DNA from 3 places in the Thioalkalivibrio sp. ALE12 genome. Region 1 is predicted to be linked to each of the others. Evidence: predicted binding sites of a transcription regulator. Region 1 holds the regulator's gene; each other region holds the start of a gene.

Evidence for each region. Region 1 encodes sigma-54, which starts transcription at its own class of promoters, with help from an activator protein. Its sites were predicted from a motif close to TGGCANGNTNCNTGCTT; they were not measured.
Region 2: a site for sigma-54 is predicted at 1,430-1,446, ahead of F614_RS0103350 (CmpA/NrtA family ABC transporter substrate-binding protein). Genes of this name have one in related genera too.
Region 3: a site for sigma-54 is predicted at 1,948-1,964, ahead of F614_RS0112435 (DUF4168 domain-containing protein). Genes of this name have one in related genera too.

What each region holds. Positions count from the first base shown of each region.
Region 1 is NZ_KB905909.1:29,040-36,794, forward strand. Features, by position in the region: gene F614_RS0108875 (nuclear transport factor 2 family protein) at 173-634, opposite strand; gene F614_RS0108880 (nuclear transport factor 2 family protein) at 610-1,020, opposite strand; gene F614_RS0108885 (PfkB family carbohydrate kinase) at 1,157-2,047, shown strand; gene F614_RS0108890 (HPr family phosphocarrier protein) at 2,104-2,373, opposite strand; gene F614_RS0108895 (PTS sugar transporter subunit IIA) at 2,345-2,770, opposite strand; gene rapZ (RNase adapter RapZ) at 2,822-3,694, opposite strand; gene hprK (HPr(Ser) kinase/phosphatase) at 3,702-4,733, opposite strand; gene F614_RS0108910 (PTS sugar transporter subunit IIA) at 4,785-5,252, opposite strand; gene hpf (ribosome hibernation-promoting factor, HPF/YfiA family) at 5,256-5,594, opposite strand; gene F614_RS0108920 (RNA polymerase factor sigma-54) at 5,611-7,092, opposite strand; gene lptB (LPS export ABC transporter ATP-binding protein) at 7,182-7,755, opposite strand, start outside.
Region 2 is NZ_KB905906.1:10,146-17,900, forward strand. Features, by position in the region: gene F614_RS0103345 (nitrate regulatory protein) at 1-1,146, shown strand, start outside; gene F614_RS0103350 (CmpA/NrtA family ABC transporter substrate-binding protein) at 1,626-2,930, shown strand; gene ntrB (nitrate ABC transporter permease) at 2,979-3,914, shown strand; gene F614_RS0103360 (ABC transporter ATP-binding protein) at 3,941-4,741, shown strand; gene nirB (nitrite reductase large subunit NirB) at 4,741-7,221, shown strand; gene nirD (nitrite reductase small subunit NirD) at 7,218-7,589, shown strand; gene F614_RS0103375 (nitrate reductase) at 7,591-7,755, shown strand, end outside.
Region 3 is NZ_KB905915.1:41,882-49,636, reverse strand. Features, by position in the region: RNA gene F614_RS14640 (RtT sRNA) at 1-35, opposite strand, end outside; tRNA gene F614_RS0112450 (tRNA-Gln) at 74-147, opposite strand; gene rpsI (30S ribosomal protein S9) at 191-583, opposite strand; gene rplM (50S ribosomal protein L13) at 615-1,043, opposite strand; gene F614_RS0112435 (DUF4168 domain-containing protein) at 1,282-1,803, opposite strand; gene F614_RS0112430 (sigma-54 dependent transcriptional regulator) at 2,098-3,525, opposite strand; gene F614_RS0112425 (ATP-binding protein) at 3,522-4,997, opposite strand; gene F614_RS0112420 (MBL fold metallo-hydrolase) at 5,380-6,060, shown strand; gene htpX (protease HtpX) at 6,140-7,027, opposite strand; gene parC (DNA topoisomerase IV subunit A) at 7,139-7,755, opposite strand, start outside.

The DNA of each region.
Region 1 (7,755 bases):
GATTCTTTGGTTTTCGAACCCTTGAACCACAGTGGTTGTGAACGTCCCCGGCAGACGTGACATCCCCTTACCGGCCGCCCAAGAATTCAGCCCTTCTTCGTGTTCTTCGTGCCCTCTGTGGTGCAACCGCCCTTGACCTTCAATTCCGCGTGGGCCTGCGTGGTGCAGGCGGCTAGTGGCGGGTGTTGCCGCCGCCGTCGGGGACGAACATGCCTTCCTGGGAGGGGGGCGAGCGGCGGCCGTGCGAGGCGTGATGGAACAGGAGCCGCCAGCGCGAATCCACCCGCCGCCAGGTCTGGCTGATCAGGATGGTCCCGGTCGGCGCCACGTCGCCCGGGCGGGTGATCGCCTCCTCGATGACCAGGCTGATGACTTCGCCGCTCTCGTGGCGCCCCACGATCTTCGGCTCGATGCCGATATTCAGTTCGCGCGCGAAGACCAGCAGCCAGCTCTCCATCACCTCCGCCACGCCGCGGTGCGCGCGCGGGCTGCCCGGGTGGATGCAGACGATGTCCGGCCGCTCGGCCCACAGGCGCATCATCTGCTCGATGTCGGCGGCGCGGAACGCGGTGTAGTACGCCTCGACGCAGCGGTCGGCATCGGTCTCCATCAGTGCATGCCCCCGGTCGGCCATTCCGGGGCCGGTTCCGGGTCCGGGCTGGCGTGGTGGAGCACCATGCGCCAGCTGTCGCCCACCTGGCGGTAGCCGTTGGTCGCCAGCATCACGCCCCGGCGCTCGCCGTGGACGTAGAGGTTTTCCCGCAGGACGTGCAGGACGAGGTCATCGCCCGGGATCGCCGTCACCTGGGTGCGGTGGACCACGACGCCGCGCATGCCGGGCAGAATGTCGTCCCAGCTCTCCAGGATCACGTCCGTGCCCTGCAGACGCTCGCCCCCGGGGTGGATGCAGACGCACTCGTCGCTGTCGTGCCAGACCTCGCGCATGCCCTGCGGGTCGCCCGCCTGAAAGGCTTCGTAGAACGCGGCTTCCGCGGACTGGGGAGAGGGGAACGTGGCCATACGCGTTGGGGGAGCTCCAGAAACGGAATGCTTATTGTCGCAGGAGCGCTTCCCGATGACGAATGCGGGGCGGGCCGGGAGATGACGTGGTCGGCTCGAGCCGCCAGAATGGCGCCCCCGGACCTCTGGAGCCCGCATGGCACGCATCCTCGCCACCGGCATTGTGACCCTCGACCATACCCTCGACGTCGCCGCATTTCCCGCCGAGGACGCGGAGATCCGCGCGCTCGCCAGCACGACCCAGCCCGGCGGCAACGCCACCAATACCGCGGCGATCCTGGCCCAGTTCGGGCACCGCCCGGGGCTGGCCGCGGTGATTGCCCGGGGCGCGGGCGGGGATGCCCTGGTCGAGCAGTTGCAGGCGCGCGGGCTGGACGTACAGCACTGCGTGCGGCGGCCCGGAGCGACGCCGACCTCGCATATCCTGCGTTCCCGGGCCACCGGCAGCCGTACCATCGTCCACCACCGCGATCTCCCCGAACTGGAGGAAGCGGATGTCTCCGGCGTGCCCTGGTCGGAATACGACTGGCTGCACTTCGAGGGCCGTAACCCCGAAGCCCTGGTCGCGATCCTGGCAGCCGCGCGCGCAAGTATCTTCGACCAGCCCGTATCGCTGGAGCTGGAGAAACCCCGTCCCGGCCTGGAGGCCTGCCTGGAGTATGCCGACGTCCTGATGCTTTCGCGGGACTGGGCCGCCACCGTGGCGGATACACCGGAGGACGCGCTGCGGCAGATGGCGAGCCGCTTCCCCGACCGCATCCTGACCGTGACGGCCGGAAGCGCCGGGGCCTGGCTGGCTGCCCGTGGCGCGATCCACCACTGTGCACCCACGCCCGGTCTGCAGGTCGTGGACAGCGTGGGTGCGGGAGATGCCTTCAATGCCGGCCTGATCGATGCACTGGTCTCCGGCACGCCCCCCGAGCAGGCTTTGTACGCGGCCGTGCGCCTGGCCGAGCGCAAGCTCGCGCAGCGCGGGTTCGAGGGGCTGGCGGCGGCGGTGTCCGACCTCGGTGCCGGGCCGGGTTAGGGCCGGGAGAAGGGGGATAGCCGCCTGTTCAGCGGCACACAGGCGTCAGTGGAGGGTCAGGCCTCTTCGCCGAAACGGTCGGCCACCAGTTCGGTCAGCGCGTCCAGCGCCTCGGGGGCATCCTCGCCTTCGGTCTCGATGGTGATCTCGCTGCCCTGGGCCGCGGCCAGCATCATGACCCCCATGATGCTCTTGCCGTTGACCTCCTGCTGGTTGCGGGAGACGGTGACATCGGCGGCGTACTGGCTGGCCAGGCTGACAAACTTGGCCGCAGCACGCGCGTGCATCCCCAGACGGTTAACGATGGGGACTACGCGCTGCGGCATCGCTGCACTCCTGGTCGCAGAGAAGGATTCCGTCATGCCCGCCGGACAGGGCCTTGTTGACCAGCTCGGTCAGCGGGAGATGCTGGTAGTTGAGGACGCGGATCAGCATCGGCAGGTTGATCCCGGCGATCACGCGCGCGTTGGCCCCGCGAGCCACTCGGCTGGCGACGTTGGAGGGGGTGGAACCGAACATGTCGGTCAGGATCAGTACCCCGGCGCCGCTGTCCAGAGTGGTCAGGCGCTCGCGGGCGCGGGCCAGGACCTCGTCGGGGTCGTCGTTCTGGGACATCGCCATGGACTCGCAGTCATCGGGCAGGCCGCCAAGCATGCTTTGTGCGGTCTGCAAGAGGGTGTCGCCCAGGTTTTGATGCGTGATCAGAATGAGACCAACGCCCATGGATCTGCTCCAATTGCGGGTTCCGTAGGGGCCTGCCCCCGCGCTTCGTGGTTACTGCTTGCCCAGCTCGCGGTGACGGGTGCTAACAGTAACATGTTCCCGGTCCCGCCACGCCCCCGCAAGGCGTTCGACCAGGTATACCGAGCGGTGTCGGCCGCCGGTGCAGCCGATCGAGACCGTCACGTAACTGCGGTGGTCCTCCAGCAGCCGCGGGAGCCACTGTGAGAGAAAGCCCTGGATGCTGTCGAACATGGCCGCGACCTCCCCGTGCCCCTCGAGGAACTCGCATACGGCCGGGTCGCGGCCGGTCAGGCCGGCCAGCTCGCGTTCGTAGTAGGGGTTGGGCAGACAGCGCACGTCGAATACGAAGTCCGAGTCCATCGGCGCGCCGTGCTTGAAGCCGAAGGACTGGAACAGCAGGGACAGCTCGTGCTCTCCGCGCTCGCCCATGCGGTCGCGCAGGGTACGGGCCAGGTCGTGCATCGACAGCCGCGAGGTGTCCACCGTCAGGTCGGCCTCCGCCGCGACGTGGCCCAGCCACTCGCGTTCGCGGTCGATGGCCTCCACCAGGGGCACGCCATCGCGCGCCAGCGGGTGACGCCGCCGGGTCAGGTGGTAGCGCCGCAGCAGTACGTCGCTTGAGGCCTGCAGGAACAGGACCTCCACCTGCAGGCCCTCCGCCCGTAGCCCGGCCAGCAGGCTGGCAAACCCCTTCAGGGCCTCCAGCCCGCTGCGCACGTCGACGCCCACCGCCAGATGGCGATCGCCCTCGGTGTCGTAGTGGCCCTGGCGCACCTGGCGAATCAGGTCCGGCAGCAGCGGCAGCGGGAGGTTGTCCACACAGAAATAGCCCGCGTCCTCCAGGGTGTGCAGGGCGACGGTCTTGCCGGATCCGGACAGACCGCTGACGATCAGCAGGCGCATGGCGGACTCAGCCCTCCGGGTCCGGGTTAGGGACGGTCGTGGCGGGCACGGCCCGGTGGTAGGGCGGCTCCTCGGCCTCGCCGCTCATCTGCCGGCGCTGGCGGGCGCGCAGGTCATCCCCGGCGATGTAGCCCTGCATGTGCAGCATGTGGTTGCGCACGGCGGCCTCGATCATCACCGCGATGTTGCGACCCGGCGCCACCGGGAGGCTGATCAGCGGAATCCGCAGGCCGAGGATGTCGATCTCGCCGCGGCGCCCGTTCAGCCGGTCGTCGGGGACCGGAGAGGGCTCGCCGTGATCGCGCAGGTCGATAATCAGCCGCAGGTACTTGCCGCCCTTGATTGCGGAGTCGCCGTACATCGCGCGGATGTTCAGCACCCCCAGGCCGCGTACCTCGAGCAGGTCCTGGAGCAGGGCCGGGCAGTGACCGCGCACGATGTCGGGGGCGATGCGCGCGAACTCGGGGGCATCGTCGGCGATCAGGCGGTGCCCGCGCGAGATCAGCTCCAGCGCCACCTCGCTCTTGCCGACGCTGGAGGCCCCGCTGATCAGGACGCCGATGCCGAGGATCTCCATGAACACGCCATGGCGCACCTCGAAGTGCGCCAGACGCTGCTGCAGGAAGTAGCGCAGCAGCGCGATGATCTCGTGGCTGCTGGTGCTGGAGCACAGGATCAGCGGCAGCGCCTCCTGCGGGGCATGGGGCATCTCCGAGAACGGGCAGGTGTCCTCGGCGAAGATCACCGCGGTGGTGCCGGTGCGGGCCATCTCCAGGATCAGGTCGTTGCGCTGGTCGTCGCTGAGGCCGGCGATGTAGCGGGCCTCGAAGTCCCCGATGACCTGGATGCGGTTGGGTCGGATCAGGTTGAGGTGGCCGGCCAGAGGCAGGTCATCCCCGTCCTCGCCGACCAGCTTGCGGTCGGGGGCGGCGTGCTCGCCATGCACGAAGCGCAGATCCAGGCGGTTGCCCATAGCCTGGATCAGGCTCTCCACGTTGATGTCGCGGGCAATCCCGCCTTCGCCCAGTGCCTCGTTCATGAGCAGGGCCGGCGGGGATCGGTGGCGTGGCAGGGTGCGGGGCGCACGGGATCAGCCCTCGCGGAAGCGGCGGACGAGTTCCTGTTCCAGGCTGGCGGCATCGCCGGCCCGGCGCAGGGCGGCAATGGTGTCCGGTTGCGAAAGCCCGCGCGCCAGCTGGGCCAGCAGGTCGAGGTGATCGCTGGTGGCGGCCTCCGGGACCAGCAGGGCGATCAGGATATCGACCGGCTCGTGGTCCATGGCGTCGAAGTCGACGCCGCTCTCCAGGCGCAGGACGGCCACGCGCGGAGCCTCGAGATCGGCCAGGCGGCCATGGGGGATCGCAACCCCATGGCCCAGGCCGGTGGAGCCCAGCTTTTCGCGCGCGGACAGGGCCTCGAAGATCGCGGTGCTGCCCGGTCCGCCGGCATCACCGCCGCCGGCGAGGAGTTCCGACAGGGCCTCCAGGGCCCGCTTCTGACTGGAGCATTCCGGCTCCAGGCGGATGCGCTCGGCGGTGATCAACTCGGCAATGGACATGGGTCAGGAGGCCTGCTCGCGATTGCGCTGGGCGCCCTCGGCCCGGTGATGATCCTTGACCTTTTCCTTGTGCTTGATCAGCTGGCGGTCGACCTTGTCGATCAGCGCGTCGATGGCGGCGTACATGTCCTCGTGGGAGGCCTCGGCGTGGATGTGATTGCCGCTGACCTGGAGATTCGCCTCGGCCTTGTTGAACTGGTTCTGGGTCTTCTCATGGGTCAGCACGACGTGCACGTCGATGACCTTGTCGAAGTGGCGTTCCAGCTTCGCGAACTTCTCGTTGACGTAGTCGCGCAGGGCGTCGGTGAGGTCCACATGGTGGCCGGTCAGGTTGATCTGCATGGTCGGGACTCCTTGGTTACTTGTGGCCGGTGGGCATGGAGGCCATCTGCCGGCGTTCGCTGGATGAAGGGATGTGCATCGCCTCGCGGTACTTGGCCACGGTGCGACGCGCCACATTGATGCCCCGGTCCGCCAGGATCTGGGCGAGCCGGGCATCGCTGAGCGGCTTGTTCGCGGGTTCGTCGTCGATCAATTCGCGAATCATGGCACGGATGGCGGTGGCGGAACACTCGCCACCGTCGTTGGTGCCGACGTGGCTGGAGAAGAAATACTTGAACTCGAAGACTCCGCGCGGGGTGTGCATGTATTTCTGGGTGGTCACCCGGGAGATGGTCGATTCGTGCATCTCCAGGATCTCGGCGATATCGCGCAGGATCAATGGCTGCATCGCGACCTCGCCATGTTCCAGGAAGCCTTGCTGGCGATGGACAATCGCCTCGGCAACGCGGAGCAGGGTGTCGTTGCGGCTGTGCAGGCTCTTCAGGAACCAGCGCGCCTCCTGCAGCTGGTCGCGCATGAAGGCACTGTCGCGGGCATCCGATACCTGGCGCACCATGCCGGCGTAGAGGTCGTTGATACGGATGCGTGGCGCGATCTCCGGGTTCAGCTCCACGCGCCAGCCCTCCGGGGTGTGGCGCACGTAGACATCGGGCACCACGTATTCGGAGGTGGCGGCACTGATCTGCGCGCCCGGTCGCGGGTTCAGGGTGCGGATCAGGTCCAGGGCGCGCGCCAGTTCGTCCGGGTCGCGCACACCCGACTGGCGTTGCAGGGCTTTATAATCGCGCTTGCCCAGGCTGTCCATGCCGTGTTCCAGGATCGCCCGGGCGGCCTCGCGGGCGGGGGCGTCCGGGGCCAGTTCGCGCAGCTGAATCTCCAGGCATTCGCGCAGATCGCGCGCGCCCACGCCCAGGGGGTCGCACTGCTGGATCCAGTGCAGGACTGCCTCGACCTCATCCACGCCGACGGGCTCTTCCTCGCCGCGGCTGATGGTCTCGGCCAGCGTCTCGAGGTCGCCTTCGAGATAGCCGTCGGGGCTGATCGCGTCGATCAGGGCCGCGCCGATGCGCTGGTCGCGCGGAGTCAGGTGGCTCAGGTGCAGCTGCCACAGCAGGTGGTCCTGCAGGCCCTCGCCGTCGTCGTCGCTGGTGTTTTCCAGCGGGTCGCGGTCATCCACGCCCTTGGGGGCGGGCGGCGGTTCGTAGATGTCGTCCCAGCGGCTGTCGGTGGTGAGCTCCTCGGGAATCACGTCATCGCTAGTGGTAGTGGCCTCCATGCGGTCGCCTTCCACCACCTCGCCCTCCGCGTCCAGGCGCTCGGCCCCGCCCATGTCGTCCTCGTCCTCCACCTGTTCCAGCATGGGGTTGCTCTCCAGCGCCTGCTGGATCTCCACCTGTAGTTCGAGCGTGGACAGCTGCAACAGGCGAATGGCCTGCTGCAGTTGCGGGGTCATGGTGAGCGTTTGACCCAGCTGAAGATTCAGGCCGGGTTTCAGCATTGGCTGTGCGGGTCGCGGGTGACCATAAGAGCGATCTTAAATGCTGCCTCGTGGTTTGTGCACCGGCGCGGGTTGTGCGCGTGCCGGAATCACAGGCGGAAATTCTCGCCGAGATAGACCCGGCGCACCTGGGGATCGGCCAGTAGCTCGTCGGGTGTCCCGGCGGCCAGCAGGCGCCCCTCGCTCAGAATATAGGCCCTGTGGCAGATCCCGAGGGTTTCGCGCACGTTGTGATCGGAGATCAGAACCCCGATGCCGCGCGCTGCAAGGTGGCGAATTACATCCTGGATATCGCCCACCGAGATCGGGTCCACCCCGGCAAAGGGCTCGTCCAGGCAGATGAATTGCGGGTCACCGGCCAGGGCCCGCGCAATCTCGGCGCGCCGACGTTCGCCGCCGGACAGCGCGATCCCGGGGCTGTGGCGCACGGTCTCGAGCTGAAACTCCTCGATCAGCGCGTCGCCGATACGCCGGCGTTCGTGGCGGTCCAGGCCGGGGCGCAGTTCCAGCACGGCCTGCAGGTTGTCCCACACGCTCAGGCGGCGAAAGATCGAGGCCTCCTGGGGCAGGTAGCCGAGACCGGCGCGGGCGCGCACGTGGATGGGCGCGCGGGTGATGTCGTGCCCGCCCAGGGTGATGCGCCCGGCGTTGGGACGGATCAGC
Region 2 (7,755 bases), on a different contig from region 1:
TCCAGCCTCTGGATCGGGTCCGGCGGCCAGCGCTATACCCGCGAACTGGAGCAGTACCGGGCCGAGTCGGACGCCGCCGCGGCCGCGTTCCGCGAGCACCTGGATGGCTGGCTGGCCCCGGACGCCTGCGCCCATGGCCGTAGCCGGCTGCTGGGGCGCATGGCGCTGGCGCTGCATGGCCTGTCCGGCCTGGGCAGCCTGCGCGAGGAGGTCCTGGAGCTGACCCTGAGCCCGATGGACTCGACCCGCGGCTTCAGCGAGCTGATTCGCGCCCTGATGGCCCTGGTGTTCGAGGCTGCGGATTCGGCGACCGATCCCGAGGTCTCGCGGGCCCTGGTGGCCCTGCTGAACTTCATGCAGGGCAAGGAACTGGCGGGACAGGAACGCGCGATCGGGGCTGCCGGGTTCGGGACAGCGAGCTTCGAGCCCGAACTGCGCCAGGCGCTGGTCCATCGGATCGATGCCCAGGAACGGGCGTTCCGCATCTTCTCCGAGTTCGCTGGGCCGGCCGCCTGTGCTGCCTGGCGCGAGCTGCAGACGGCGGCCTTCGCGGCGGACATCGAGCGTCTGCGCCGCCGGGCCTGTACCGAGGCCTCCGGGCACCACGACCCCGCCCGGGCCGAGGAATGGTTTGCCTGTACCACCGCGCGTATCGACGCGATGAAGGAGGTCGAGGACCTGCTGGAGATGCACCTGAACGAGTGCTGCTCGGCGCGTATCACGGCGGATCGCGCGGACCTCGGCGCGGTGCGTGACCGGGTCGCGCAGCTCGCCGAGTCGGAGCTGCGCGACAGCGTGCCGTATGCGGTGTTCTTTGGGGCGCCGGAGGGCCTGGAGCCCGCGCAGGAGGAGGGCGATGCCGCACTCAACGTACCCATTGTCGGGCACTCGGTGATGGACCTGGTGCAGCGCCAGGCGGCCCGGCTGCAGTCGGTGGAGGACGAGCTGCATGCGGCACGCCAGGCCCTGGCCGAGCGCAAGACCATCGAGCGTGCCAAGGCGCTGCTGATCCAGCACCGCGGCCTCAGCGAGGATCAGGCCTACAAGCTCCTGCGCCAGACGGCGATGAACCAGAACCGGCGCCTGGCCGAGGTCGCCGAGGCGACCGTCGCGATGTCCGATCTGCTGGGAAAGGGCGGCCTGTAGCTAACTCCCCGGGAAATGGATGCCGGCCCTGTGGGAGCGGGCTTGCCCGCGAAGCCCCTGCCAGTGTCCGCGACTGGCAGGGGCTTCGCCGCCAGGGCGGCTCCTACAGGTAGTGCACCAGCGCGGTTCATCTGCACCGCAAGCGCGCCCCAGTCTGGTGCCTTGCGGATCGTCTCCCGGGCGCCGGGTTTTCCGAAAGCGTTCGACTCCATACGGCGAACCATCCGATTTTCCCGCGCCATGGCGCGATTGTTTCTGGCGGGGTCGATTAGCAACGGCTAATTGGCACACCTCCTGCAGGAATACCGGCAAGACGAGCCAACGGCGGTTCGTCGCCTGACAACAGGGAGACCCGACGACCGGGCCTCCCACGGGACTGGACAAAGGCGTCCATCACCCGGCTGCAAACGCGGCCGGGCTGATGCGACGCCTTTTTTCGTTTTTGGGATGTGTTTGCTGACAAGGGGAGTGAACCCGCAATGACCGATCACACGAATGACACGAAAAAGACCTCCGGCCTGTCGCGCCGGCGTTTCCTGGGCGGCATGGCCGCCGGGATCGGCGCGACCGCGCTGGGTGTTTCCGGGGCCGCGCCGTGGGGCTATGCGAAGGCCGGCAACGGCAAGCCGGAGACGACCGAGGCGAAGCTGGGCTTTATCGCCCTGACCGACGCCGCGCCGCTGTTCGTCGCGCTGGAGAAGGGATTCTTCGCCGCCCATGGCATGCCCGACGTGCAGGTGCTGAAGCAGTCCTCCTGGGGCACGGTGCGCGACAACCTGGAACTGGGCTCGCGCCGCGGCGGTATCGATGGCTCGCACATCCTGACGCCGATGCCCTACCTGATCCACCGCCGTGGCACGCCGATGACGATCCTCGCGCGGCTGAACCTGGCCGGGCAGTGCATCTCGGTGGGCGACGAATACGCGGACCTGAAGGTCGGGACCGACACTACCGAGTTCAAGGGCGCGCTGGCCGAGAAGGCCGCCGGCGGTGACGACATCCGCGCGGCGATGACCTTTCCCGGCGGGACCCATGACCTGTGGATCCGCTACTGGATGGCCGCCGGTGGGATCGACCCGGATCGCGACATCGCCACCATCGTCGTCCCGCCGGCGCAGATGGTCGCCAACATGCGCGTCGGTTCCATGGACACCTTCTGTGTCTGCGAGCCCTGGAACATGCAGCTGATCAACCAGGGCATCGGCTACACCGCGAACACCACCGGCGAGCTCTGGCACAACCACCCGGAAAAGGCGCTGGGGATGCGCGCGGACTGGGTGGAAGCCAATCCGAATGCGGCCCGCGCCCTGACAATGGCGGTAATGGAGGCGCAGATGTACTGCGAGGATCCGGCGAACAAGGAAGAGGTCGCCGAGATCTGTTCGCGCCGGCGCTACATCCACGCCCCGTACGCCGACATCATCGATCGCATGCAGGGGAACTTCGACTACGGCACCGGCCGCGTGGTCGAGGACCACCCCGACCAGATGCGCTACTGGAAGGACCAGGCCTCCTATCCCTTCAAGAGCCACGACCTGTGGTTCCTTACCGAGGACATCCGCTGGGGTTACCTGCCGCCGGATCTCGACATGCAGGCCCTGGTAGACGAGGTCAACCGCGAGGATATCTGGCGCGAGGCGGCCGACACGCTTGGCATCGATTCGGCCGACATCCCCGAATCCACCTCGCGCGGCCAGGAAACGTTCTTCGACGGCAAGGTCTTCGACCCGGAAGACCCGCAGGCCTACCTCGACAGCCTGGAGATCAAGGCGATCGCGTCCTGACGCGGCGGCCCGCCGACACCTGCACAGACGATTCAAGAGGATTCGATGATGAGTGCCATTCTCGATCGCAACATGACCTTCGGCGCCGGGCGCGAACGTCCGGCGGCCGCGGAGACCTCCACGGCCCCGGTGGCCCGCTCGGCCCCGCCGTCGGCCCGTTCCGGCGGTGCCCCGCCGCCCGACCCCGGGCTCTGGGGCCGGCGTATGCGCCACGCGGCCACCGTGGTGCTGCCCCCGGTGATCGTGACCGCGATTTTTTTGTTTCTGTGGGAAATGATGACGTCCTCCCAGGGAGCCGTACTGCCCGGCCCGAGTCAGGTGATCTCCGACACCTGGGAACTGATCGTCAATCCGTTCTATGACTACGGCGGCAACGACGTGGGTATGGCCTGGCAGCTGCTCGCCAGCCTGGAACGTGTGGCCTACGGCTACGCCCTGGCGGTGGTCGCCGGGATCGGTCTCGGCGTGCTGGTCGGCCAGTCCACCTGGGCGATGCGCGGGCTGGACCCGCTGTTCCAGGTGCTGCGCACTGTACCGCCGTTGGCCTGGCTGCCGATCTCCCTGGCTGCCTTCCAGGCCAGCAACCCGTCGGCCATCTTCGTGATCTTCATCACCGCGATCTGGCCGATCATCATCAACACCTCGGTCGGCATCCGGAACATCTCGCAGGACTACGTGAACGTGGCCCGCGTGCTGCGTCTGAACGGCTTCGAGTACTTCACCAAGATCATGCTCCCGGCCGCCGCGCCGTATGTCTTCTCCGGTCTGCGCATCGGCATCGGCCTCGCCTGGCTGGCGATCGTTGCCGCCGAGATGTTGATCGGCGGGGTCGGCATCGGCTTCTTCATCTGGGATGCCTGGAACGCCTCCATGCTCAGCGACATCGTGCTGGCCCTGGTCTACGTCGGCCTGGTCGGGTTCTTCCTCGACCGTCTGGTCGCGATCGTCGGCAACTGGGTCACCCGCGGCACGCAGGCCGGCTGAGCCGGCCCCCTCAAAGGAGAATCATCATGACCAGCTATCTCTCCATCGAACACGTCCACAAGACCTTTGGCGAAGGCCCGACGGCCAGCGAGGTGCTGCGCGACGTCGACCTGCACGTGGACCGCGGCGAGTTCATCTCCATCATCGGCCACTCCGGCTGCGGCAAGTCGACGGTGCTCAACATCGTCGCCGGGCTGCTGGAGACCAGCACCGGCGCGGTGATCCTGGATGGCAAGGAGGTCAGCAAGCCGGGTCCGGATCGCAGTGTCGTGTTCCAGAACCACTCCCTGCTGCCCTGGCTGACCGTGCGCGACAACGTGGCGCTGGCGGTGGACAAGACCTTCAAGGGCACCAAGTCCGCCGCCGAACGCCGCGAGTGGATCCTGCAGACGCTGGATATGGTCGGCATGAGCCACGCGCTGGACAAGCGCCCGGACGAGATCTCCGGCGGCATGAAGCAGCGCGTGGGCATCGCCCGGGCGCTGGCGATGGAGCCGAAGGTCCTGCTGATGGACGAACCCTTCGGCGCGCTTGACGCGCTGACCCGGGCGCACCTGCAGGACGAGGTGATGCGCATCCAGTCGGAGCTGGGCAATACCGTGCTGATGGTCACTCACGACGTGGACGAGGCGGTGTTGCTGTCCAACCGCATCGTGATGATGACCAACGGCCCGGCGGCGACCATCGGCGAGATTCTGGAGATCGACCTGCCGAAGCCGCGCGAGCGCCTGGCGATGGCCGACAACGCCGATTACAACCACTACCGGGCCGAGGTGCTGCGCTTTCTCCACGAGCGCCACAAGAACCCCGAGTCGGAGGCCGCGTGATGGATACCGCGAACGACAAGCCGCGGCTGGTCCTGATCGGCAACGGCATGGCCGGAATGCGCACGGTCGAGGAGCTTTTGAAGCTCAAGCCGGACATGTACGACATCACCGTGTTCGGTGCCGAGCCCTGGGGCAACTACAACCGCATCATGCTCTCGCCGGTGCTGGCGTCGGAGAAGACCGTCGACGAGATCATGTTGAACGACGATGCCTGGTATGCCGAGCACGGCATCACCCTGCACAAGGGGAGGCGCATCGAGCGGATCGACCGCGTGAACCGGCGGGTGATCACCGAGGACGGCACCGAGGCGCCCTATGACCGCCTGCTGCTGGCGACCGGATCCGATCCGGTGATGATCCCGGTGCCGGGGCACGAGCTGGAGGGCGTGGTCGCCTTCCGCGACATCCACGACGTGGACGCGATGCTCGCGGCCAGCCGCGCACACAAGCATGCGGTGGTGATCGGCGGCGGCCTGCTCGGCCTGGAGGCCGCCAACGGCCTGATGCGCCAGGGTATGGAGGTCACCGTGGTGCACCTGATGGACCACCTGATGGAGCGCCAGCTGGATGCCGAGGCCGCCGGGATGCTGCGCGGCTCGCTGGAGGAGCGCGGCATGCGTTTTCGCATGGCGCATAAGACCGAGGCGATCCTGGGCGAGGACCGCGTCAGCGGCGTGCGCTTCACCGACGGCAGCGAGATCGCAGCCGATCTGGTGGTGATGGCGGTCGGCATCCGCCCGAACACCGCGCTGGCCGAGTCCGCCGGGCTGCACTGCGAGCGCGGCGTGGTGGTGAACGACACCATGCAGACCTATGACCCCTCGATCTACGCGGTCGGCGAGTGCGTGCAGCACCGTGGCGCCACCTACGGCCTGGTCGCCCCGCTGTGGGAGCAGGCGAAGGTCTGCGCCAACCACCTGGCCGAGTACGGCATCGGGCGTTACGAGGGCTCGATGACCTCCACCAAGCTGAAGGTGACCGGGATCGACCTGTTCTCCGCCGGCGACTTCACCGGCGACGAGACCACCGAGGACCTGGTGTTCAAGGATGCCGCGCGCGGCGTCTACAAGCGCCTGGTGCTGAAGGACAACCGTATCCAGGGGGCGGTGCTGTACGGCGATACCCTGGACGGCTCCTGGTATTTCCAGCTGATGCGGGACGGAACGCCAGTGGCCGACATCCGCGAGAACCTGCTGTTCGGCCAGGCGCATGTCGGCGACTCCGGTCACGGCGACGAGGCCTCGCGGGTCGCGGCCATGCCCGACGAGGCCGAGATCTGCGGCTGCAACGGCGTGTGCAAGGGCGAGATCGTCCAGGCGATCAGCGAGCGCAAGCTGTTCACGCTGGAAGACGTGCGTGCCCACACCAAGGCGTCGAACTCCTGTGGCTCCTGCACCGGGCTGGTGGAGTCCGTGCTCGCGACCACGCTGGGCGGCGACTACTCCGACGCCCCGGCGAAAAAGCCGGTCTGTGCCTGCACCGACCACAGCCACGACGAGGTGCGCGCGGCCATTGCCCGCGACGGCCTGAAGTCGATGCCGGCGGTGTTCGAGGCCCTCGACTGGAAGAACCCGAACGGCTGCCATGTCTGCCGTCCGGCGCTCAACTACTACCTGCTGGCGGCCTGGCCGAAGGACTACCAGGACGATGCCCAGTCGCGCTTCATCAACGAGCGCGCCCACGGCAACATCCAGAAGGACGGGACCTATTCCGTTGTGCCGCGCATCTGGGGCGGAGTGACCACGCCGGCCGAGCTGCGCGCGATCGCCGAGGTGGCCGAGCGCTACCAGGTGCCCACGGTCAAGTTCACCGGTGGCCAGCGCATCGACCTGTTGGGGGTCAAGAAGGTCGACCTGCCGGCGATGTGGCGCGATCTCGGCGCCGCCGGGTTTGTCTCCGGCCATGCCTACGGCAAGGCCCTGCGCACGGTGAAGACCTGTGTCGGTTCCGAGTGGTGCCGCTTCGGCACCCAGGACTCGACCGGGCTCGGCATCCAGCTGGAACGGATGACCTGGGGCTCCTGGACCCCGCACAAGTTCAAGATGGCGGTCTCCGGCTGTCCGCGTAACTGCGCCGAGGCGACGATCAAGGACCTGGGCGTGGTCTGCGTGGACTCGGGCTACGAGCTGCACGTGGGCGGCAACGGCGGGGTGAAGGTCCGCGCCACCGACTTCCTCTGCAAGGTGGAAACCGAGACCGAGGTGCTCGAATACGCAGGGGCCTTCATGCAGTTCTATCGCGAAGACGCGCGCTACCTGGAGCGCACCGCCCCGTGGATCGAGCGCGTCGGGCTGACCCGCGTGAAGGAACGCCTGGTGGACGACGCCGAGAACCGCGCCGCGCTGTACGCCCGCTTCCTGGAGTCGCAGGAGGTGGCGCAGGTGGACCCCTGGGCCGAGCGGGCCGCCGGGCATGCGGCGCACGAGTTCATCCCGATCACGCCGGTGGACGCGGCCCCGCGCCAGGGGGTGTCGGCATGAGCTGGCTCGCGATCTGTCCGCTCGAGGACATCCCGCCGCTGGGTGCGCGCGTGGTGGCGGGCCCGAACGGCGACATCGCCGTGTTCCGCACCGCGGATGACCGCGTGTTTGCCCTGCGCGACCAGTGCCCGCACAAGGGCGGGCCGCTGTCGCAGGGCATCGTCCACGGCGAGCGCGTGACCTGCCCGCTGCACAACTGGGTGATCGACCTGCCCTCCGGCGCGGCCACCGGGGCGGACAGTGGCTGCACCCATGCCTTCCCGATCCGGGTGACCGACGGTCAGGTGTGGCTGGATCTCTCCGGCGCCACGGCCAATTCCGCGGACGATCCCTCGGCAGTGCCGGTCGCCTGCCGCGAGGCGGGCTGAGATGGCCACGGCTGAGTCGGTGACCCGCACGACCTGCCTCTATTGCGGGGTGGGCTGCGGCGTGGAGGTGACCGCGACGCCGGAAGGCGAGTTTCCGGTCGCGGTGCGCGGCGACCTCGCCCATCCGGCGAATGCCGGTCGCCTGTGCTCCAAGGGCGCGGCACTG
Region 3 (7,755 bases), on a different contig from region 1:
TTGCAGGTTCTCATCCTGGAAACTTCCATCTATCCATGAAAAAAGGCCCCACAAGGGGGCCTTCTTCCATGGATGGCTGGGGGACCAGGATTCGAACCTGGGTTGACGGAGTCAGAGTCCGTAGTCCTACCGCTAGACGATCCCCCAGTAAACCGGATCGCGTGCGTCCCGCAGAAACTCGAGGCGAATTTTAACGCTTCGAGTACTGGGTTGCACGACGGGCCTTGCGCAGGCCGATCTTCTTCCGCTCCACCTCGCGGGCATCGCGGGTCAGGTGACCACCACGACGCAGCGGCGAGCGCAGCTCTTCGTTGTACTGCACCAGGGCGCGGGCAATGCCCAGGCGGATCGCACCGGCCTGGCCGTTACCACCACCGCCCTCGACGGTTGCGATCACGTCGAAGTTTTCGGTGGACTCGGTCGCCTCCAGCGGCTGGCGCACGACCATGCGCGAGGTCTGGCGGCCGAAGAACTCGTCCAGCGGCTTCTGGTTAACCGTGATGTTGCCCGTACCCGGGCGCAGGAAGACGCGCGCAGCGGCGGTCTTGCGGCGGCCGGTGCCGTAATACTGATTGGTAGCCATTCGGATCGATTCCCTTGCTGATTCTGGCGGCTCAGACTTCGAGCGGCTGCGGCTGCTGGGCCGTATGCCGGTGTTCGGTGCCGGCGTAGACCTTGAGCTTCTTGAACATGGCCCGGCCAAGCGGGTTGCGCGGCAGCATGCCCTTCACGGCAAGCTCCAGCACCTTCTCCGGATGACGCTCGATCATCTGGGTGAAGTTGGCTTCCTTGATGCCACCCGGATAACCGGTGTGGTGGAAGTACTTCTTGTCCATGGCCTTGTTGCCGGAGACGCGAATCTTCTCCGCGTTGATCACGACGATGTAGTCGCCGGTATCGACATGCGGCGTGTACACGGGCTTGTGCTTCCCGCGCAGACGGCGTGCGATCTCCGTGGCGAGTCGGCCGAGGGTCTTGCCGTCGGCGTCGACGAGAAACCAGTCGCGTTCGACTTCGGCCGGCTTGGCGCTGATGGTACTCATGATGTTCGATGCTCCGAGGTCGGGGCGATTCAGAAAGCGCGCAAGAATAACGCTTCCCTTCACCCGATTCAAGCAAAAGGGACAATTCGCGAGACGTGCCGTGCTCGACGTCCACCGGAGGCGACGTGGCGGGCCGGGGCCTGCGCGAACGCCCTCCGCACATAATAAAGGGGCCGCCCCGAAGGCCGGCCCCCCTTGCAGGCCCCGGGCGCAAGGCCCGGGGCGGCACACAACCCGTTTACAGCTGGGCTTCGGCGCGCTCCTGCACTTCCTGCATCAGCTCGGGGTCGTTCTGCAGGGCCATGGCGACTTCGTTGTATTCCTCGACGCTCATGCCCGTGTCTTCCACAGCGCTGACCATTTCGTCCTGCGCTTCCTGCTGCATGGACTGCGCCTCGGTCTCGTCCTCGGCGTTCTGCAGGCGGTCAGCGAAGTCCTCGCGCACTTCCTGCACCGCGACGAAGGCGGTCACGAAGGTGTCGATGTCCTCTTCGCTCAGGTCCACCTCGGGGGCTTCCTGCATCGGGGCTCCGCCCTGGGCCGCGCCACCCTGGGCGCCACCCTGCGGCGGCTGGCCGCCCTGGGCACCGCCGCCGGCGCCGGCACCGCCTTCCTGGGCCGGGGGCTGGCCACCCTGGGCGCCGCCCATGTCGCCACCGCCGGCGCCGCCTTCGGCACCACCATACTGCGCGGAGGCCGCGCCACCGACGGCAAACAGGGAAGTCAGGGCCATCGCGAGGATCGTCTTGCGCATATTCATCATGTTGCTCCTTTTCCTTTGGTTCGATCGGATCTCGCGGCCGACCGGGACCCGCTCGAGGCGCCCCCGGTCCAGCCGCGCCGCAACCGTGTGAGGAGGAATGAGCCCGTGCGGGCTGCGCTTCTCCGATTGCTGACTGAGGAGGAGCAGGCATCGTGCCAACAATGGCAACCGGGGAGACATTCTATAGGAATCAGATGGTTAGGACTGAATCAGCTGACAGGGCGTCCGCCGACGGCGGGATTGTGAATGGGTCATAATGACACATGGGTCAGCTCGACCCGGGTCAGGATGTCACGACGGGTCGGATTCACCGAGCTTGCGGTAGAGCGTCTTGCGTCCGATGCCGAGGATACGCGCGGCCCGCTGCTTGTTGCCGTCCACGTGCTCCAGGACCCGCTGAATGTAGTCGCGCTCGCGCTCTTCCAGCGTCGGCCATTGGGTGTCGTCGCCGACTCCCGCTACGGGTAACACCTCTGCGCCGGCACCACCGGCGGCCACACCCGCATCTTCGCCGCCGATCGCGAACACGCGTTCCGGCAGGTCCCGGGTCTCGATCACCTCGCCCGTGGCCAGGGTGGCGGCGCGCTCGATGAGGCTGGCCAGTTCGCGTACGTTCCCGGGGAAGGGGTAGCGCACCAGCGCGCGCAGGGCCTCCGGGCTCAGACGCCGCTCGGGCAGGCCTCGGGCCAGGGCTTGCTGGCGCAGGAACTGCAGGGCCAGGTACTCGACATCGTCACCGCGTTCTCGCAGCGGCGGGATCTCGATGCGGAAGGTCTCCAGGCGATAGTAGAGATCCTCGCGGAAACGGCCGTCGGCCATGTGCGCCTGCAGGTCCTGGTGGGTGGCCGCGACGATACGCACATCCGTCTCGATCTCCTCGTTGGCGCCCACCGGGCGCACCCGTCCGTCCTGCAGCAGGCGCAGCAGCTTGCTTTGCATCGCCACCGGCATCTCGGCGATCTCGTCCAGGAACAGGGTTCCCCCATGTGCCTCGGTGAACAGTCCTCGACGGGCACCCTTCGCCCCACTGAAGGCACCCGCTACATGCCCCAGCAGCTCCGACTCCAGCAGGGCCTCGGGGATGCCGGCGCAGTTGAGCGCGACGAACGGCCCGTGCGCCCGGTCACTTTCCGCGTGCAGCGCCCGCGCCACGAGTTCCTTGCCGGTCCCGGACTCGCCGGTAATCAGGACGCTGCCGTCGGCGGCCGCGATCCGCCGGATCAGGTCGAACATCTGCAGCATGGCCGGACTGTGTCCCTGCATGCCATGAAACCCGTCGGCCCGGGCGAGCACCTCGCGATAGCGCCGCACCTCGTCCTTCAGGCGACGCGCCTCGGTTACCCGGTCCGCAGCCAGGCGCAGATGATCGAGGTCCACCGGCTTGGTCAGAAAGTCGTCCGCCCCCGCCTTCAGTGCGGCCACGGCCTGGTCGATGGTCCCGAAGCCCGTCAGCATGATGAACCCCGGCGCCGGCACCCGGGCGCGCGCGTCCTCGAGCACCTGAAACCCGTCGGCGCCCGGCAGACGCAGGTCACTGACCACCAGACTGAAGGCCTGCTGTGCCAGTGCCCGCGCGGCGTCCTCGGCGCTGCCTACCGCGGTGACCGCGTAGCCGGCCTCGGCCAGCTCCTCGTGCAGCAATTCGCGATGTCCGCGGTCGTCTTCGACGACAAGGACCGATTCCGGGGGCGCGGCGGGTGTTTGTGGCGCGGCGCTCATAGGCGCGTCTCCTGCGGTTCGTCAGTGGCCAGCGGCAGATGCACGACAAAGCGGGTCTCCCCGGGCACGCTGCGATCCAGCGCGACCGTGCCGCGATGATCTTCCAGTGCCACCTGGACAACAGCCAGCCCCAGTCCGGTTCCCTCGCCCGTGGGTTTGGTGGTGAAGAAGGGCTCGAACAGGCGCGCCGCCTGTTCGTCGTCGATCCCGCGCCCGGCGGTCGGACCGTCATCGGCCACCACCAAGGTTACCCGGTCGGCCTCCGCCCGCCAGTGGACCCGCACCTCACCGGCGGCCGCCTGGGCCGCGTTCTCCAGCAGGTTCTCCAGCGCCTGTCCGAGGCGCAGACGATCGGCCGCGACGACCAGCGCCTCCCCGTCCACCTGGAACCGGATCGCGTCGGGCGCGTGCCGCGCGCGCACCCGCTCGACCAGGTCGCCGACCAGTTGCGCGAGGTCCAGGGGGCGTTCCTGCAGGGGATTGCGACGGGCAAAGTCCAGCAACTGCCGCACGATGGTCTCCACCCGCTCGAGTTCGGCCTGCAACGCCTCCATCTCCTTGCGCGCAGGATCCGCCTCCGGCAGGCGGCGAATGGCCCGCTGCACCCGCCCGGCGATAATCCCGAGCGGTGTCCCCAGCTCATGCGCCACACCGGCCGCGAGCTGGCCGATCGCCGCCAGCTTCTCCGAGTGCCGCAGCTTTTCCTCGAGCCGCACCTGCTCGTGGCGCTGCGCCTCCAGTTCCGCCTCCGAGGCCTCGCGGCGCTCCATCATGCGGTTCATCGAGACCGCCAGCCCGCGCAGTTCGGCCGGCCCGTCCTCCGGCGCCCGCAGGCCGCGCTGGCCATCGCCGATCGCGCGCATCGCGGCCATCAGGCGCGACACATGCCGGCCGACGGCCCGGTGGTAGCCGAACAGTACGACCAGCAGGAACAGCGCACTGACCGCCAGCATCAGCAACCCGCCCTGCCACTGCAGCTGCGTGACGAAGGCCCGGAACGGGGTCACATCGCGGGTCACCTGCAGCAGGCCCACGATCCGCCCGGCCGGATCCGACAACGGCAGGAAGAAGGAGAAGGTCTCGCGCCCCTGGTGCTCGCCGAAGGCCCCGAGACTGCCGGTCTCGCTGATGACCCGGGCCTCACCGCGGCGTTGCAGGGTCGGGCTGGGCGGCCCACTGGCCGCGACCATGCGGCCCTCGGCGTCGTAGACGTAGACCCCGAACACCTCCTCGATCTGGAACAGCGAATCCAGCGACTGCTGCACCCCGGGCACGTCGTCCTGCAGCATAGCGCTCGACACCGGGAGCCGGATCGAACGCGCTACCAGTTCGATATCCTCCTGCATGCGGTTTTCCATCTGGACCTGGAATTCGCGCAGGCCGAGCGCCACCACCGCGGCCATCAGCAGCAGCAGCGGCAGCAGCACGAAGGACAACACCGCGGTGCGCAGGCTGTTCAGGCTTCGGATCATGGGCGTTGGGTCATCATCGACGGGCCATCCGCGGCACGGGCCGGACTCAATGGTAGACACGCCCGGCAACAGGAGGCGAATAACAGGCAAAAAAAAGCGCGGGTCAAAGCCCGCGCCAAGAAAACCACCAAAGGAGGATGGAGGAGTCCACTAACCACTGACAGGGGGGACAGCGATTAGCGTATGCAAATCTTCTAATATGGCGATGTTCTTGTCAACCGGTGAAATACGCAGGGGGTCGTCCTTCACCGTTTCGTCATATCACGTACCCTTGAAGACCTGCATACCCCGTAAGACGCACGTCCGCCCGATCTATTCCCGGGCATGAAAACCACCCGCCGGGGATGCACCAAAAATCGACTTCGTTCACGGATCCCGCATCATGCTTCGTCACCTGAGCCACCCCGTCACCTCGCTTGCCCAGAACGCCACGCTGATCTGGTGCGATGCCACCGGGGCCGCGGCCTGGGTCGACCCCGGCGCGGATGCCGCGACCCTCGAACAGATCGCCCGCGAGCACGGCGTGCACCTGGAGAAGATCCTCCTGACCCACGGCCACCTGGACCATGTCGGGGCCACCGCCGAACTGGCCGCCCGTGCCAATGTGCCGGTGATCGGGCCGCATCGCGACGACGCCTTCTGGCTGGACCAGCTCCCGGCGCAGGCGCAGATCTTCGGCTTCCCCGAGACCGCGCCACTGGTGCCCGACCAGTGGCTGGAGGATGGCGACACCATCGCGCTGGGCCAGACCACACTCCGGGTGCTCCACTGCCCCGGCCATACCCCGGGGCACGTGGTCTTCCACGACTCCGAGAGCGGCCTGGCCCTGGTCGGCGACGTGCTGTTCCACGGGGCAATCGGCCGCAGCGACTTCCCGCGCGGCAACGGGCGCGAGCTGATCGCCTCGATCACCGACAAGCTCTGGCCGCTGGGCGACGAGACCCGGTTCGTGCCCGGCCACGGCCCCGAGTCCACCTTTGGCGAGGAACGCCGCAGCAACCCCTTCGTCGGCGACGCGGCCCTTGCCGCCGGCGGACAGCCCGGCCGCGGCCGCTACTACTGAGCCCCGCGAAGCAGCATCTCTCAAATGAAACGGGCCGCCCCTAGGGGCGGCCCGTGTACGCACGGCGCCAGGCGTCTTCTCAGCCGTTGGCGCGCAGCGCGGCGATGCGCTGTTCGATCGGCGGGTGGCTCATGAACAGCTTCTTCAGGCCCTGGGCCATGCCGCCACGGATCCCGAAGGCCGCCATCTGGTCCGGCATGTCCACCGGCCGGCCGGAGGCCCGGGCCAGCGACTCCAGCGCGCCGATCATCTTCTCGCGCCCGGCAAAGCGGGCCCCCGCCTCGTCGGCGCGGAACTCGCGCTGACGCGAGAACCAGAACACGATGATGGAGGCCAGGATCGCGAGGATGATCTCGGTCACGATGGCGGTAATCCAGAAGGCCGGTCCGTGACCCGACTCGTTCTTGAAGATCACCCGATCGACGAAGTGGCCGATCACGCGCGACAGGAAGATCACAAAGGTGTTCACCACGCCCTGGATCAGTGCCAGGGTCACCATGTCGCCGTTCGCCACGTGGCCGACCTCGTGCCCCAGCACGGCCTCGACCTCACCCTGCCCCATGTTCTGCATCAGTCCGGTGCTTACGGCCACCAGGGCGTTGTTCTTGCTCATCCCGGTGGCAAAGGCGTTCGGGTCGGGCGAGTCGTAGATGCCCACCTCGGGCATGCCGATACCGGCCTGTTTGGCCTGGCGCTGCACCGTCTCCAGCAACCACTGCTCGGTGGCGTTGCGCGGCTTGTCGATCACGTGGACCTTCATCGTCTTCTTCGCCATCCACTTGGAGATGGCCAGCGAGATGAAGGACCCGCCGAATCCGAACACGGCGGCGAAGATCAGCAAAGCGGTCAGGTCGAGATCGACCCCCTGTTCATCGAGGATGCTCTCCACACCCAGGATACGCAGGGTGATGCTGAGCACGATCAGGATGGCGAAGTTGGTCGCCAGAAACAGCAGAACACGTTTCATGAAGTTTTCCTGTACTCCATCAATCCATTTACGGGGATGTCGCAATCATCGGGGCGCGCCGCGCGAATTCAAGCGCCACCCCGATCAGTGACCACCGGAGCGCGCCGGGGTTCAGGCCGGGCGCACTTCCAGGCGGTCCGCGTTCTGGTAGCCACGCGGCAGCTGGCGACCGCGCCGGGCGCGCTCGCCCACGTACTCCGCCCACTCGCCCGGGGCCAGTGCCTTGAAGCGCTTGCCGGCGTGCACGACCAGGGTGTCCTGCGGCCCCAGTACGGCCACGTCAAGTACCCGTTCGGAACCGTCCTTGAGGGCCGCGGCGGGGATGCCGATCAGCTTGTTGCCCTTGCCGCGCGCCAGCTCCGGCAGCTCGGTGGCCGGGAACAGCAGCAGATAGCCGCGGGTGGTGACCACCGCGATGTGATCCTCGTGCGGGTTGCGTACCGAGGCCGGCTGCAGCACGGTAGCCCCGTCGGGCACCGTGAGCACGTTCTTGCCGGCCTTCTGCCGGCCCAGCAGATCGCCCAGCTTCGCGACGAAGCCGTACCCGTGATCCGAGCCCAGCAGCCAGCGGTCTTCCTCCGCGCCCGTTGCCAGGCCGACAAAGCGCGCGCCCTCCGGCGGGTTCACGCGGCCGGACAGCGGCTCGCCCTGCCCGCGCGCGGACGGCAGGGTGTGCGCGGGGATGGTATAGGTGCGGCCGGTGGAGTCGATGAACGCGACCGGCTGGT